DNA from 2 places in the Micromonospora sp. CPCC 205546 genome. Region 1 is predicted to be linked to the other one. Evidence: riboswitches for the same ligand, from Rfam matches in the RefSeq annotation. Region 1 holds a riboswitch; the other holds the start of a gene.
The links. A riboswitch is a leader RNA that binds a small molecule or an ion and turns the genes downstream of it on or off. The one in region 1 is predicted to bind thiamine pyrophosphate.
Positions count from the first base shown of each region.

Region 2: it holds a riboswitch for thiamine pyrophosphate, as region 1 does, so the genes downstream of both, thiE (thiamine phosphate synthase) here and V6U77_RS22345 (ECF transporter S component) in region 1, are expected to answer to the same signal.

Region 1 covers NZ_JBAKHL010000053.1:13,478-16,680, reverse strand. Annotated here, with positions in the region: gene V6U77_RS22350 (ABC transporter ATP-binding protein) at 1-859, opposite strand, end outside; gene V6U77_RS22345 (ECF transporter S component) at 986-1,579, opposite strand; TPP riboswitch at 1,652-1,757, opposite strand; gene V6U77_RS22340 (permease) at 1,957-2,958, shown strand; gene V6U77_RS22335 (TIGR03943 family putative permease subunit) at 2,955-3,203, shown strand, end outside.
Region 2 covers NZ_JBAKHL010000039.1:32,091-35,293, reverse strand. Annotated here, with positions in the region: gene V6U77_RS18865 (aldo/keto reductase) at 1-245, shown strand, start outside; gene V6U77_RS18860 (DUF559 domain-containing protein) at 705-1,610, opposite strand; TPP riboswitch at 1,734-1,842, shown strand; gene thiE (thiamine phosphate synthase) at 1,837-2,463, shown strand; gene thiO (glycine oxidase ThiO) at 2,457-3,203, shown strand, end outside.

The DNA.
Region 1 (3,203 bases):
CGAGGACGGCCAGCGCCTCGCCGGCGCGTACGGCCAGGTCGACGGGGGCCAGCCGGGGCGGCAGGCCGAGCCGGTCGGCGGTGAGCAGCACGTCACCGGGCGGCGTGGTCGCGTGGCGGGGCGGTACGGTCCGGCCGGGCACCCAGACGCCCTCGTCGGCGAGCGCGTCGCCGTGCGTGCCGAAGACGGCCTCGGGCGTGCCGTCGGCACGGACGCCGCCGCCGGCTTCGAGCACGACCACCCGGTCGACCAGGGGCAGCGCCTCGGCGACCCGGTGCTCCACCAGGACCAGCGTGGTGTCGGCGTCCAGCGCGCCGGCCACGGCCGTCCGGATCAGTGCCGCGCCGGTCGGGTCGAGGTTGGCGGTGGGCTCGTCGAGCAGCAGCAACCCGGGGCGCAGGGCCAGCACCCCGGCCAGGGCGAGCCGCTGTTGTTCCCCGCCGGAGAGGGCGGCGGTGGGGCGGTCCCGGGGGTACGGGAAGCCGACCCGCATCAGCGCCTCGTCGACGCGGGGCCAGATCTCCCCGGCGGGAGTGCCGCGGTTCTCCAGCCCGAACGCCACGTCGTCGCCGCTGCGGGCCATCACCAGCTGGGTCTGCGGGTCCTGGAAGACGATGCCCACCCGCTCCCGGCCCTTGCGGGGGTCGAGCCCGTCGATCTCGACGGTGCCCTCCTGATCGCCCGAGTCCTCGGGCAGCAGGCCGGCCAGCGCGGCCAGCAGCGTGCTCTTGCCGGCCCCGGAGGGCCCCAGCAGCAGCACCCGCTCGCCGTCGTCGACGCGCAGGTCGACCCCGCGTACGGCCCACGCCCGCCGCCCGGCGTGCCGCCACCCGAACCCCCGCAGCGTCACCGCCCCCACCGCAACCCCTCCCTCCCGGCCCGCCCGCGAGCGTCGATCATGAGGTTGGCGGCAGCCACGGAGATCGACATCGCCGTCAACCTCATGATCAACCTCGATCTCGGTGGTGGGGTGGGGGAGCGGGGGTCAGACGGGGGTGCGGTCGCGGGCGGCGGGGAAGCGGTCCAGGGCGCCCGTGGTGGCCAGGGCACGGGTCAGGGCCCAGCCGCCGGCGCCGGCGACCACGGTGGCGCTGACGACGGTGAGCAGGGCGTAGGGGATCCGGTAGCTGCCCAGCGCGTACTCGCTGTTCCAGACGAAGAAGTCGAACAGCGCCGCGCCGAGGCCGGTCAGCGCGCCGGCGATCAGCGCGGTGGGCAGCCGGAAGGAGCGGTACCGGAACGCGGCGAAGGCCAGTTCGGCGCCGAGCCCCTGGATCAGGCCCTGCACGATGGTGACGCCGCCCCACTCCGAGCCGAGCAGCGCGGAGACCGTCGCCGCCACCGCCTCGCAGAAGAGGGCCGCCCCGGGCTTGCGGATCACCAGGCCGCCGAGGACGGCCGGGACCAGCCACACGCCGTACATGATCGCCTGGCCGGCGGGGAAGAACGCGAACGCCGGGTCGACGGCCCGCCACAGCAGGCCCCACGCCCAGAAGATGACGCCGAAGGCCACCGCGATCACCGCGGCGACGACGACGTCGACCGTACGCCACCGGGTGGCGGTGTTGTTGTCTCGCATGATTGCTCCCAGTCCCGAACGAGAACCAGGAGAAGACGCACGCCGCGCCCGGATGTGCCGGACGTCGACGCGGCTGGAGGTCGACCGAACTCCCTGCGCTGGCATTACCCAGATCAGGTTCGAGGGTCTGCGGGCGGTGCCCGCACTCTCAGCGCTGTGCGCTCCCCTGTCGGATGTGAAGTTGTGGCCCGACGCTAACACCTTTGAAGATCATCGGGCAAAGTGATCTTTGCGCAGCTCACCCCCGCGTTCGATCGACGCCCCGATCCCGGCCCGGTACCCTCGGGCGGCCACTGGGAATCCGGCAGAGGGACACGGACGTGACATCCGAGGCTGAGCGCCGCGCGCCGGACGGGCCGCACCCGGGCGGGGTGGGCGTGGCCGCTCCCGGCGTACGCGGGGAGAAGCCGGCGGCCCCTCGCGACCCGGAGCGGCGGGTCGGGTCCGTGGAGGTCCTCGCCGGCCTGCTGATCCTGCTGGTCGTCTTCCGCGAGCCGCTCGCCCGCGCCCTCGCCGCGCCCCGGTTGCAGACCTGGACCACCGTCTTCGTCTCGGTCATGGTGCAGGCGGTGCCGTTCCTGGTCTTCGGGGTGCTGCTCTCCGCGGTCATCGCCGTCTTCGTGCCCCGGTCGTTCTGGGCCAGGGCGCTGCCGCGTCATCCCGCGCTCGCGGTGCCGGTGGCCAGCGCGGCCGGCGTGGTGCTGCCCGGCTGCGAGTGCGGGGCGGTGCCGATCGCCGGGTCGCTGATCCGGCGCGGGGTCACCCCGGCCGCCGCGTTGGCGTTCCTGCTCGCCGCCCCGGCGATCAACCCGATCGTGCTCACCGCCACCGCGGTGGCCTTCCCCGACGACCCGGCGATGGTCCTCGGCCGGGCCGTCGCGAGCCTGGTCGTCGCGATGGTCATGGGCTGGCTGTGGCTGCGCCTCGGGCGGGCCGACTGGATTCGCCTGCCGCGCCGGCCGGAGCTGGAGGACGGCTCGCGCGGGCGGGCGTTCTGGGGGGCCGTCCGGCACGACGTCACGCACGCCGGCGGCTTCCTGGTGATCGGCGCGGCGGCCGCCGCCACGATCAACGTCGTGGTGCCCGAGCGCTGGTTGCAGACCCTCGCCGACGAGCCGGTGCTCTCGGTGCTCGCGCTGGCCGCGCTCGCGGTGCTGCTCTCCCTCTGCTCCGAGGCGGACGCCTTCGTCGCCGCCTCGCTGTCGCAGTTCTCGCTGACCTCCCGACTGGTATTCCTGGTGGTGGGGCCGATGGTCGACCTGAAGCTCATCTCGATGCAGGCCGGCGTCTTCGGCCGGCGCTTCGCGCTGCGGTTCGCCCCGACCACCTTCGCGGTGGCCGTCGCGGTGGCCGTCGGGACCGGGGCGGTGCTGCTGTGAACCGGCAGGCGCAGGCGGTCGTCCTGCTGCTGCTCGGGGGCGCGGTGGTCCGGGCCAGCCTCACCGACCTGCACCTGCGCTACGTCAAGGAGGGGCTGCGGCCCTTCCTGGTCGCCGCCGGCCTGCTGCTGGTGGCCGCCGCGGTCATGACCCTCTACTACGAGCTGCGCCCGCTCCTGCGGCGCACGCCCGCCGGCGACGAGGCCCAGGACGGCCACGACGGCCACGACGGCGACGATGGGCAC
Region 2 (3,203 bases), on a different contig from region 1:
GTGGCGGCCGGTACGCCCAGCGGCTCGCCGCCGCCGACTGGGACACCATCGAGGCGATCGAGGCGTACGCCGCCGAGCGGGGGCTGTCGATGCTCCAGGTGGCGATCGGCGGGCTGGCCGCCCAGCCGGCGGTGACCTCGGTGATCGCCGGCGCCACCACGCCCGAGCAGGTACGCGCCAACGCGGAGGCGGGCACCTGGCAGCCCACCGACGAGGACCTCGAAGCCCTGCGCGCCATCCTCTGAGCCACGTCGACACCACCCCTGTCGTCACCCTCGCCCTCGTCCCGCCCTCGCCCTCGTCCCGCCCTCGCCCCGTCCCGCCCCCGGCACCGCAGCACTGCGGCACCGGGGGCGGTGCGCTGCGCGCAGCACCCCACCCGCGCCGACGCGAGGCTCGGTGGAACGCCATGGGTGTCACCCGGCACCGGAAACACCCACCACGTTCCACCGAGCGTCGGGTCGCCTCGTGCACGACAGGCGGGCTGCGGTGGTGCGGTGGCAGTCGTGGCGCGTGCCGGGTGTCCGCTGAGTGGAACGTCACGGGTGTCAAGGGACGGCGGAGACACCCGTGGTGTTCCACCGGCTGGGCCGCCGTGCTCTTCGGCCCGCCGGCAGGACGGCCGTCAGGAGGAGGGGGCGCAGGGCAGGAAGCCAGTGCGGCGGGAGCGGGGCCGGGAGGCGGAAGTGAAGGCGCAAGGGTGATCAGCGGGAGGGGTGGCGTTCGCGGAGGGCCTGGTTCACCAGGGCGACGGTGCGGGTGGGGTGCCGGAGCACGTCGTCGGCGGTGAAGCGCAGGACGATCCAGCCGGCCGCGCGCAGGGCGTTCAGCCGGGCGACGTCCTGGCGGAAGTGGGCACGCTCGCGGTGGTGGTCGCCGTCGTACTCGACCGCGACGCGCAGGGCGGGCCAGGCCAGGTCCACCCGGCCGACGAACCGCCCGTCGGTCTCGCGAACGTCGTGCTGGGCGACCGCCGGTGGCAACCCCGCGTCGAGCAGGAGCAGCCGGAGGCGGGTCTCCATCGGGGACTCGGCCAGCGGCTCCGCCAGCGCCAGGACCTCCCGCAGCAGGGGCAGACCGGGCCAGCCGGACCGTGCGTCGGCGTACGCGCGCAACGCGGCGAGTTTCACCGCCCGGCGGTGCAGCAGCGCGTCGACGGCGACCACGGCATCGTGCCGGGGAGCCCGGCGGCCCAGGTCGAAGGCGGTGCGCAGGGGCGTGGTGACGGGCAGCCCGCCGAAACGCGTGCGATCGGAATCCGGCACCACCGACCGGTGTACCCGAAGACGGGGGTGGGCGCGCATCCGCGCGGCGCGCGGCAGCAGCACGGTGACCGGCGCGTTCCGGCTGAGCAGGTCGACACCCCACAGGTACGCGGCGCTGCGGCCGGCGATCGCCCCGCCGACCGGCAGCGACAGTGCGACCGCGTCGCACCACATCCGGTGGTCGTCCGGCCGGTAGCCGTCACGGTGCACGTGGACGTCGGGGAGGAGCCGCTGCCAGGACGGCCCGCGCAACATCGTCCAGCTCAGCAGCCCTTCGGCGATGGCGGTGCTGGCCCGGAACGGTAGGAAGGCGAGGCGGGGCGGTACCCGGGCGGCGGAGGGCATCCGGACAGCATCGCGTGACGGGACGGTCACGTGCCGCCCCCGTCTGCCGGGTTCGGGCGGTCGGTGTGAAATCCGCAGCTTGACCTTGGCGGATCCGGCGATCCGTCGTACGGTGACACCCGCAAGTGACCCACGGGAGCCCGGTGGACCGGGCTGAGAGGGGGGCTGTGAGCCCCCGACCGTCGAACCTGATCCGGGTAATGCCGGCGCAGGGAGGAGTGTTGCCGTGCCGTCCCTCGGACGACTGCATCTCATCACCGACACCCGGCCCGGGCGGGATCCGCTCGCCGTGCTGCGGGCCGCCCTTCCGGTGGCCCGCGCGGAACTGGTCGTGCAGGTCCGGGTGACCGACGACGCCACCGACCGGGAGGCGTACGACCTGGCCCGGCGGGTGGTGGCGCTCTGCGCGCCGTACGACGCCACCTGCCTGGTGAACGACCGGCTGCACGTGGCGCTGGCGGTGGGCGCCGCCGGTGGGCACGTCGGCGCCGAGGACCTGCCGGTCGGGGCGGCCCGCCGGGTGCTCGGCACGACCGCCGTGCTCGGTGCCACCGCCCGCGAGCCGGGGACGGCCGCCGAGGCGGTCGCCGCGGGAGCCAGCTACCTGGGCGTGGGCCCCTGCCACGCCACCGGCACCAAGACGGGACTGCCGGCGCCGATCGGCCCGGCCGGGGTACGCGCGGTCGCCGACGCCGTGGCCGTGCCCGTCGTCGCGATCGGCGGGGTGACCGCCGCGAACGCGCCCGCGCTGGTGGCCGCCGGGGCGTACGGGGTGGCGGTGGTGGGGGCGCTCTCCGGGGCGGTCGATCCGGCCCGGGCGACGGCGGAGCTGCTGGGAGCGCTGGGGTGCTGAACCGACCGGACGTCGCCGTGGTGGGGGCGGGACCGGTCGGGCTGGCGATCGCCTGGCGCTGCGCGCAGCGCGGACTGCGCGTCGTCGTGCACGACCCCGCCCCGGGCTCCGGCGCGTCCCACGTCGCCGCCGGGATGCTCGCCCCGGTCGCCGAGGCGTACTTCGGCGAGCACGAGCTGACCGGGCTGCTGACCGCCTCCGCCGCCCGCTGGCCGGCGTTCGCCGCCGAGCTGACCGCCACGAGCGGCGTGGACGTCGGCTACCGCACCGAGGGCACGCTGATGGTCGGGCTCACCGCCGACGACCTGGCCGAGGCGCGGCGGCTGTGGGCGTACCAGCAGGGGATCGGGCTGCCGGTGACGCCGCTGCGCCCGTCGGCGCTGCGGGACCGCGAGCCGGCGCTGGCCCCCCGGGTCCGTGGCGGCGCGCTCGCCGCCACGGACCACCAGGTCGATCCCCGCCGGCTGGTGCGGGCGCTGCGCACGGCTGCCGAGCACGCCGGCGCCACGCTGGTCCCCGCCGCCGTGCGCGCCCTGTCCGACGTGGACGCCCGCGTCACGGTGGTCGCGGCCGGCTGCGGCGCGGCGGCCCTGACGGGGCTGCCGGTGCGGCCGGTGAAGGGGCAGGTGGTCCGGCTGCGCGCGCCCGGCGGCGGCGCGCCGGGCTTCCGGCACGTCATCCGGGGGTACGTCGACGGCGAGCACGTCTACCTCGTCCCCCGTGACGACGGGGAGGTGGTG